Linked DNA regions of Alloalcanivorax dieselolei B5. The protein of the gene in region 1 interacts with the protein of each later gene in a pairwise test. Links are inferred from orthologs where the notes say so. Each region holds a gene or a part of one and is shown in the gene's direction. Other genes may lie near its edges. The genes, in order: ndk, B5T_RS01385 and ung.

Region 1 (3,108 bases):
AGCTCCTGCCGGCGGAAATGCCCTTGGAAACGATGGTGCTCTTGGTGTTCTTGCCCAGGTGGATCATCTTGGTGCCGGTGTCCGCCTGTTGCGCGTGGCGGGTCAGGGCCACGGAATAGAACTCGCCCACGGCGTTGTCGCCGCGCAGCACCACGGACGGGTATTTCCAGGTGATCGCCGAGCCGGTTTCCACCTGGGTCCAGCTGATCTTGGCGTTGTCATGGGCGACGCCGCGCTTGGTGACGAAGTTGTAAATGCCGCCCTTGCCGTTCTCGTCGCCGGGATACCAGTTCTGCACCGTGGAATATTTGATCTCGGCGCCGGGCAGGGCCACCAGCTCCACCACCGCCGCGTGCAGCTGATTCTCATCACGCTGCGGCGCGGTGCAGCCTTCCAGATAGCTCACGTAGCTGCCTTCGTCGGCAACGATCAGGGTGCGCTCGAACTGCCCGGTGTTGGCTTCGTTGATGCGGAAGTAAGTGGACAGCTCCATCGGGCAACGCACGCCCTTGGGGATGTAAACAAAGGAGCCGTCGGTGAATACCGCGGAATTGAGCCCGGCGAAGAAGTTGTCGCTCTTGGGCACCACGGAACCCAGGTATTTCCGTACCAGTTCAGGATGTTCCTGCACCGCCTCGGAAATGGAGCAGAAGATCACCCCGGCCTCACCCAGCTTTTCCTTGAAGGTGGTGCCAATGGAAACCGAGTCGAACACCGCGTCCACCGCCACCCCGGCGAGCATTTCCTGTTCGTGCAGGGGGATGCCGAGCTTCTTGTAGGTGTCAAGCAGCTCAGGATCCACCTCATCCAGGCTTTTCGGCCGGTCTTCCATGCTTTTCGGCGCGGAATAGTAGGAGATGGCGTCATAGTCCACCTTCGGATAATGCAGATGGGCCCACTCCGGCTCCGGCATTTCCCGCCATTTGCGATAGGCTTCCAGACGCCACTCCAGCAGCCACTCCGGCTCTCCTTTCTTGGCGGAGATGAAGCGGATGACGTCTTCGCTGAGCCCCGGCGGCAGGGTGTCGGACTCCACCAGGGTGGTGAATCCGGCCTCGTACTCGGAGCGGATGACTTTGTCCAGTTCGGCTTGGCTGCTCATAATCTCAGAATACCAGAGTAATTTAGTCAGGTATTATACGGGATCCGACGGCGGGGTGGAATCCAGAGTGGCGATGGGATCAATAGACGGCGGCCCGGGGGGCTGAAACCGGCGCCAACGGTATCATATTTAGCCCCGGATGCGTATAATCCGCCGGTTTCAGGCCCCCGGATCGCGGCGAGGACCGCCCAGGCCGAGTCCACGGGCGCGGCCGGCCGAATGGCGCGGGCGCCTATTCAATACAAGCAATGCAAATTCATGCAATTCTGGAGAAGACACAGCGATGTCAGTAGAGCGTACTCTCTCGATCATCAAGCCCGACGCCGTGGCCAAAAACGTCATCGGTGAGATCGTTGGCCGTTTCGAAAAAGCGGGCCTGAAGGTCGTGGCCATGAAAATGCTGCACCTGAGCCGTGAGCAGGCCGAGGGCTTCTACGCCGAGCACAAGGAGCGTCCTTTCTTCGGTGATCTGGTGGCCTTCATGACCAGCGGCCCGGTCATCGTGCAGGCACTGGAAGGCGAAGGCGCGGTACTCAAGAACCGTGACCTGATGGGCGCCACCAACCCGAAAGAAGCGGAAGCCGGCACCATTCGCGCCGACTTCGCCGAAACCATCGACGAAAACGCGGTACACGGCTCCGACTCCACCGAGTCCGCCGCCCGTGAAGTGAGCTATTTCTTCGCCGACGAAGAAATCTGCCCGCGCACCCGCTAAGGTGGTGGGTAAGCGCCTCGCCGCAGGGCGGGGCGTGACGCCGCCGCAGGAGGAAGCCATGAGTGCCCCGCAAAAGGTCAATCTGCTCGGTTTCAGCCGTGAGCAAATGGAAGCGTTCTTCCTCGAAATGGGGGAGAAGAAATTCCGTGCCCAACAGGTGATGAAGTGGATCCATCACCATCAGGCGGACCATTTTGACCAGATGACCGACGTCGGCAAGGCGCTGCGCCAGAAGCTGACCGAAGTGGCGGAAATCCGTGGCCCCAAAGTGCTGCACGAAGGTATTTCCCGGGATGGCACCCGCAAGTGGGTGTTCGAGGCCGACGGCGGCGGCGCGGTGGAAACCGTGTTCATCCCCGATGGCCGCCGCGGCACCCTGTGTGTGTCCTCCCAGGTGGGCTGCGCCGTGGATTGCGGCTTCTGCTCCACCGGTAAACAGGGTTTCCAGCGCGATCTGACCAGCGCCGAGATCATCGGCCAGGTCTGGCAGGCGGGCCGCGCGTTCGGCCCACGCCGTAATCTGGGCGAGCATCCGATCACCAACGTGGTGATGATGGGCATGGGCGAGCCGATGCTGAACTACGACGCCGTACTCACCGCCATGCGCATCATGAAGGACGACCTGGGTTACGGCATCGGCAAGAAGCGCATTACCCTGTCCACTTCCGGCGTGGTGCCGAAGATCGACCAGCTCAGCCGGGATCTGGATGTGGCGCTGGCGGTCAGTCTGCACGCGCCCAACGATGAGCTGCGCAACGAACTGGTGCCGCTCAATCGCAAATACCCGCTGGCGGAGCTGATGGCCGCCTGCAAACGCTACAGCGACAATATTACTCACCGTCACAACACCATCACCATGGAATACGTGATGCTGCGTGACGTGAACGACAAACCGGAGCACGCCCGGCAGTTGGTCAAGCTGCTCAACGGCATTCCGGTGAAGGTCAACCTGATTCCCTTCAACCCCTTCCCCCACGCTGGCTATGAGCGCTCCCGGAAAAAAGACATCCTGGAGTTCCATAAATTCCTTAATGACCATGGCCTGCTGACCACGGTACGCACCACCCGGGGCGACGACATCGACGCCGCCTGCGGACAATTGGTGGGCACGGTGCAGGACCGCACCCGTCGTGCCGAACGTTGGAAAAAATCGGTGTTTCACCGCACCGAACAGGCCGATGGCAATGCGGCGTCTGTATGATAAAACGACATTTTTTGGTTGTGGCACTGGCCGGAGGCCTTTGGCTGTCCGGCTGCGCGGTGGAGAGCAGTCGTAACAACGTCAAGGTGG
Region 2 (3,095 bases), 980 kb from region 1 along the record:
CAGTCCGCAGATCACACCCTGCACTTCGCTGGGGGAGTGGGCGACACCGGCGCTGGCGAAGGCCCGCGCGCAGCTTTCGAAATCGTAGGTGTCAGACATGGGGTTCTTCACGTTACGGTTTATGAACAGGCGCTAAGCCTTGAATTCCATTGACCCTTTCCAGGGCCGTACCTATAGTACAAAAAGCCGTCATTCCCGGCGGCTGGCTCTCAATTCCGTCCACACGCGCGGCACGCGGCAGTGAGACACGGGGGCTTAACCTTAGGCGAACAGCGACCGATTTGCCATGACGACGGAACAACAACTGCGGCAACTGGAAGCCCAGGTGGACTCCCTGCTGCGTCAGTCCAACCGTTTGCGCGAAGAGAATCGTCTGCTGCGCGAGCGGGAACACCGTCTTCTCGATGAACGGGCCCGGCTCATCCGTAAAAACGACTTGGCCCGCTCCCGGGTGGAGGCGATCATAACGCGCCTGCAATCCCTGGAGCAGGAGGACTCATGAACGATAGCAGTTCGCTGGTGATTCACTTGCTGGGCAAGGAATACCGCGTGGCCTGCCCGGTCGGCGAGCAGGACAATCTGCTGCGCGCCGCCCGCTATCTCGACACCCAGATGCGTGAAGTCAAACAGGCCAATGTGATTGGTCTGGAACGCATCGCCATCATGGCGGCCTTGAACATCAGCCACGAGTTACTGGAAGCCCGCTCCAAAGCCTCTTCCGATGAGACCGGCAGTGCCCGTATGCAGGCGCTGATTGATCGGCTGGAGGGAGAGCTGCGCGCGCTTGAGGATCTCGCCCCCCAGAACCGCTCTTCTGTCAAGCCCTGACCGGTTGCCCCCGCCCTGATATACTAAGCCCAAGTGTCCCCTGGTCCGTTCGCCAGCCGGGTTATGTCCCTGAGCCGATGTTGTACCAAAAGGGAACCAATATTGACCGGCCTGTGCGCATGTCCGCCATCGAGCGGAAAGCCTGATGGTCCGGTCTGCGGTTTCCGCCTTGAACCTGACGGTTCAAGGGCCACACCCGCAGCGGCGGCCCGGGGGGCACGCTTTATTACAGTGGACAGTTGATAGTTGACAGTGGACAGCTGGGTGCTTGTAAGAAAGCGCTTTGCTATTCGGTCCGGCCCTCCTTCTTGAATTCTCCTTCGCATGAATCAACCCCAGTTAACCGATCGCAAGCAGTTGCGCCGTGAGTTACGGGCGCGGCGGCGGGCTTTGGGTGCGGGTGAGCGGCGTCTGGCGGAGAGGCGGTTCGCGCGTAATTTGCGGCGGGAGTTGGGACCGCGCCGGGCTCGCCATGTGGCGGTCTACCATGCCGCCGACGGCGAATTATCGCCGCTGCCGGGGCTGGCGCAACGCCGCTTCCAGGGCACGCGCCTGTATCTGCCGGTGCTGGATCCGGTTTATCGCGGCCGCCTGCGCTTTCATCTCTGGCGCCGGGGAAAACGGTTGCGCGCCAACCGTTTCGGCATCGGCGAACCACGGCGCCTGGAGCGGGCACGGGCGGACTGGGCACTGGATGTTCTGTTGATTCCGTTGGTGGGATTCGATGATCGCGGCCATCGCCTGGGCATGGGCGGCGGCTTTTATGATCGGACTTTGGCGAATTTCGCGCGAAGACCACGCCGCCCCCGTCTGGTGGGCGTCGCTTTTGAGTGTCAACGGCTGTCCAGGGTGCCGGAAGCCCCCTGGGATCAGCCGCTGGACCTTATCGTAACGGACGGTCGTAACGGATTCTCGCAACTGATTAGCGTGACTGATCGGCCTTGATGCTGACACCGGCGGACTGGGCGTAACGCTCCAGATCCGCCTGATTGCCACCGTGGGTGAGGGTGCTCACCAAAACGCCGGTGGCAAAAATGATCGCCAGGACAACCAGTGCATCTGGTCTTTTCTTCATTGTGTTTTCAATCCCCAAGAAAAAGTCATCACTCTCAAAAGGCTGTCCATGCCGAAGCATGGAATACTAATGCAAAATTTATGTAACAAAACGAGAACTGGATCGAAAAATGATCACTTGCCTCTTAAAAGTCAAGCGGTTACATCAAACTGCTCACCTTTCTTAACAAAAGTACCGCTCAACTTTCACCTGGCGTGATCCGTGGTTTACGAGGTGTGTGATCGCTCACGTCCGGACTAGTTCAAAAACAGCCGGTACGCCGGATTGTCACTCTCTTCCACCATCGGATAGGGGACTTTCTTGAGGTCCTTGCGCAGGTTGCCCCTTTCTCCGAAGGGCACCTGGAAGCCCACCAGCACCCGTCCATAGGCGGCGCCGTGGTTTCTATAGTGGAACAGACTGATGTTCCACTTGTGGCCAAGCGACATGAGGAACTTCAGCAGCGCCCCGGGGCGCTCGGGAAATTCCACCCGGAACAGCATTTCGTCCAGGTCCTGGCGCGAGGTGTGCCCACCCACCATATGGCGGATGTGCAGCTTGGCCATCTCGTTGCCGGTCATGTCCACCACCGGGTAACCGGCGGCTCGCAGCTCTTCCAGCAACGGAGCAAGATCCGCGCCACCGGAGCTGGTCTGAATACCGACAAAGATATTCGCTTCGTGTTCCCCGGCGTACCGGTAATTGAACTCGGTGATGGCGCGACGCCCCACCACTTGCAGGAAATTACGGTAGGCGCCCGGCTTCTCGGGAATGGTCACCGCCAGAATCGCCTCGCGCTGCTCACCCAGCTCCGCCCGCTCGGAAATATGCCGCAGACGATCGAAGTTGACGTTGGCACCACTTTGAATCGCCACCAGCGTCTTGTTCTCCGCTTTGGTGCGCGCCACCCATTTTTTCAGGCCGGCCAGGGCCAGGGCGCCGGCCGGTTCGCACACGGTGCGGGTATCCTCGAAGGTATCCTTGATGGCCGCGCAAATCTCGTCGGTGGTGGCGGTGATCACCTCATCCACCGTGTCCTTCAACACCCGGAAGGTTTCCTTGCCGATCTGCTTCACCGCCACGCCGTCGGCGAACAAGCCCACTTCAGGCAGCGTTACCCGCCGTTTGCGCTCCATGGCGGCCTTCAGGCAAGCGGCGTCTTCCGGCTCCACGGCGATAATCTTCACGTCCGGGCGCACGTATTTGACGTAGG
Region 3 (3,114 bases), 350 kb from region 1 along the record:
TACCCCACCGAAGTGTCGCCGCTGGCCCGGCGCCGGGATGACAACCCGTTCGTCACCGAACGCTTCGAGTTCTTCGTCGGCGGCCGCGAGATCGCCAATGGCTTCTCCGAGCTCAACGACGCCGAGGACCAGGCCGAGCGCTTCAAGCAGCAAGTGGCGGAGAAGGAAGCCGGCGACGACGAGGCCATGTTCTTCGACGAGGACTACATCACCGCCCTGGAGCACGGCCTGCCGCCCACCGCCGGCGAGGGCATCGGCATCGACCGGCTGGTGATGCTGTTCACCAATTCGCCGTCGATCCGGGATGTGATCCTGTTCCCGCACATGCGGCCCCAGGGGCGTTGACAGCCAGCGGGGCGGCTGGCTGTGGTCACGAAGCGTTGCAAAGTGAGGCCTTACTAAGCTTACACCTGCTGGTAAGCTGGAATGGCCATCATTAGCAGAATAACGAGTCGTCCTATGACCACGACCATTCAATACCAAGGCCGCAAGGCCCGCCGCGCCGGCAGCGAACAGCGCCGGCGCGCCATTCTCGAGGCTGCCCTGACCATCATCGTCCGCGACGGTATCCGTGCCGTGAGGCACCGGGCCGTGGCGCGCGAGGCCGATGTGCCGCTGTCCGCCACCACCTACTATTTCAAGGATATCGGCGATCTGATCGCCGACACCTTCACGCTGTTCGCGGAACGGGCCCTCAGTGATGTGATCGGGCCGTTCCGGGATCAGGCCTTCGCGCTGATCCGGCAGCTCGACGGCGCGCCGATCAATAACGCCGAGCAAAGGAGCCAGTTGATTGACCAATTGGCGGATCTGACCACGCGCTTTATCCTTGATGAGCTGCAGAACCGGCGCGAGCACCTGATCGCCGAGCAGGCGTTCCTGCAGGAAGCGATCCTGGACCAGCGGCTGCGGGAGCTGGCGGACCTTTATTTGCAGCAGCAAACGGATATTCTGGTGGAGGCCTGCCGGGCCTTTGGCTCGGACAAGCCGCAATTGGACGCGGAACTGATCCACGGCCAGATCATGGTCATCGAGGTGCGTCTGCTGGCGCACCCCGAATGGGTGGACGAGTCGTCCCTGCGTAACCGGACACGACATTTATTGGACAGGTTGGTACCCCATGTCTGACGCCAAGGCCGCCCTGGAACCGGGGTGGATGAACGTCCTCGCGGCGGAGTTCGACAAGGATTACATGGTGCGTCTGCGGGCGTTCCTGCGTGAGGAAAAGCAAAAAGGCGAGACCGTGTTCCCGCCGGGCCCGGACATCTTCCGGGCCTTCAACGATACCCCCTTCGAGGACGTCAAGGTGGTGATCCTGGGCCAGGATCCGTATCACGGGCCGGGCCAGGCCCACGGCCTGTGTTTCTCGGTGCAGCCGGGCGTGCGGGTGCCGCCGTCCCTGGTCAATATCTTCAAGGAAATCGAACGGGATCTGGGCATTCCCGCCCCCGATCACGGCAATCTGGAGCCCTGGGCCAAACAGGGCGTGCTGTTGCTCAACGCGGTGCTTACCGTGCGCGCCGGCCAGGCCGCCTCCCATCAAAAGCAGGGCTGGGAAGAGTTCACCGATCAGGCCATCGACCACATCAACCGCGAGCGCGAGGGCGTGGTCTTCATGCTGTGGGGCAGCTACGCGCAAAAGAAAGGACGCCTGATCGACCGTCGGCGCCACTGCGTGCTGACCGCGCCGCACCCGTCGCCACTGTCGGCGCATCGCGGTTTTCTCGGGTGCGGCCATTTTTCCCGTGCCAACCAGTATTTGATTCAACAGGGCAAGACCCCGGTGGATTGGGCCCTTTAACGGCTTTTTGCAACACCCGGGGGCTTTCCATGGTTTGATACTTTTCAGATCGACGGTTTCTCCAATCGATTCTTTTTCTATCGGGATTTCTATCGGAAAAAGGAGCCCGTGCCGGCATGACCGACACCGTTCAGTTTCAGGAATTGCCCACCGCCTCCGGCCATGTGATTGGCCGCGCCACCCTTAACGCCCCCGCCGCTCTCAATGCGCTCAGTCTGGAGATGATCGAGTCACTGAGCCGGCGGCTGGACGACTGGCAAAACCGTGACGACATCGTCGCGATCTGGCTGGAAGGCGCTGGTGACAAGGCGTTTTGCGCCGGCGGTGATGTGGTGGCCCTGCACCGGGCCATGGTGCGCCACGCGGGCAAGGACCGGAACCCGGAAGTGGAGGCTTACTTCGCCGCCGAATACCGGCTCGACTACCGCCTGCACCGCTCGCCGGTACCGGTGATCTGCTGGGCGGACGGCCTGGTGCTCGGTGGCGGCATGGGCCTGATGCAAGGCAGCACCTTCCGGCTGGTGACGGCAAACAGCCGGCTTGGTATGCCGGAAATCAACATCGGTCTGTACCCGGACGTGGGCGCCAGTTGGTTCCTCAATCGCCTGCCGGGCCGTACCGGTTTGTTTCTGGGCCTCACCGGCGTTCATCTCGATGCCCGTGACGCGTTGGATCTGGGGCTGGCGGACCGCTGCCTGGACCAGGACGCGGAGCACCTGCTGGACGATCTCGGCGGCCAGAGCTTCACCGGCGAGCGCGCCGCCGACAACTCCCTGCTGTTTCGTTTCTTCCGCGACGCTGCCCACTATCCGCTGCAGTTGGACGGCGCCGTCAGCGCGCGCCGTAATCTTATCGACCGTTGGTGCGACGGCGCTGACTTGCCGGAAGTGGTGGATACCCTGCTGGCGGCGAAGGAGTGCGACAGCTGGCTGGACAAGGCCCGCGCCAACCTCACCGGCGGTTGTCCGCAAACCGCTTTCCTGGTGTGGGAGCAACTGCGCCGGGCGCGTTATCTGTCGCTTGAGGATGTGTTCCGCATGGAATGGACGCTGTCGGTGCAATGCGCGCTGCACGCGGATTTCCGTGAAGGCGTGCGCGCGCTGCTGATCGACAAGGACGGCAAACCGCGCTTCCGCCACCGCAGTGTGCATGAGGTGCCGGCGGGGTACATCGACACTTTCTTCAAAAACCCGGCGCCGCAGCATCCGCTGGCGGATTTGTAGGCTCCAGGAAGGTTCGCCTGCAGGGCAGGCTCCTACAGCGGCTTCGTCAGCGAGTTTTTTGTAGGAGCCTGCCCTGCAGGCGAACCGCCC

Evidence for each region.
Region 2: the proteins of ndk (region 1) and B5T_RS01385 interact in binary tests that used the Escherichia coli proteins (3 or more experiments, as listed by UniProt). The link is inferred for Alloalcanivorax dieselolei B5 from one-to-one orthologs.
Region 3: the proteins of ndk (region 1) and ung interact in binary tests that used the Escherichia coli proteins (3 or more experiments, as listed by UniProt). The link is inferred for Alloalcanivorax dieselolei B5 from one-to-one orthologs.

The regions. Positions count from the first base shown.
Region 1 is NC_018691.1:1,277,581-1,280,688, forward strand. The notes cover bases 148-3,101. They hold ndk (nucleoside-diphosphate kinase), read left to right. Parts: upstream 148-1,385; coding sequence 1,386-1,817; downstream 1,818-3,101. Other genes in these bases: sufB (Fe-S cluster assembly protein SufB), read right to left, coding at 148-1,102; rlmN (23S rRNA (adenine(2503)-C(2))-methyltransferase RlmN), read left to right, coding at 1,876-3,018; pilW (type IV pilus biogenesis/stability protein PilW), read left to right, coding at 3,015-3,101. Outside these bases: more of sufB, read right to left, coding at 1-147; more of pilW, read left to right, coding at 3,102-3,108. UniProt on the Escherichia coli protein: Major role in the synthesis of nucleoside triphosphates other than ATP. The ATP gamma phosphate is transferred to the NDP beta phosphate via a ping-pong mechanism, using a phosphorylated active-site intermediate.
Region 2 is NC_018691.1:299,529-302,623, reverse strand. Bases 22-2,962 are described here. They hold B5T_RS01385 (5-formyltetrahydrofolate cyclo-ligase), read left to right. Parts: upstream 22-1,152; coding sequence 1,153-1,773; downstream 1,774-2,962. Other genes in these bases: ilvA (threonine ammonia-lyase, biosynthetic), read right to left, coding at 2,140-2,962; B5T_RS23330 (hypothetical protein), read right to left, coding at 1,751-1,903; B5T_RS01390 (cell division protein ZapA), read left to right, coding at 499-828; B5T_RS01395 (TIGR02449 family protein), read left to right, coding at 287-502; B5T_RS01400 (UPF0149 family protein), read right to left, coding at 22-99. Also shown: more of B5T_RS01400, read right to left, coding at 1-21; more of ilvA, read right to left, coding at 2,963-3,095. UniProt on the Escherichia coli protein: Involved in the removal of 5-formyltetrahydrofolate.
Region 3 is NC_018691.1:1,629,416-1,632,529, forward strand. The notes cover bases 1-2,960. They hold ung (uracil-DNA glycosylase), read left to right. Parts: upstream 1-1,120; coding sequence 1,121-1,801; downstream 1,802-2,960. Other genes in these bases: lysS (lysine--tRNA ligase), read left to right, coding at 1-345; B5T_RS07455 (TetR/AcrR family transcriptional regulator), read left to right, coding at 460-1,128; B5T_RS07465 (enoyl-CoA hydratase/isomerase family protein), read left to right, coding at 1,918-2,960. Outside these bases: more of B5T_RS07465, read left to right, coding at 2,961-3,024. UniProt on the Escherichia coli protein: Excises uracil residues from the DNA which can arise as a result of misincorporation of dUMP residues by DNA polymerase or due to deamination of cytosine.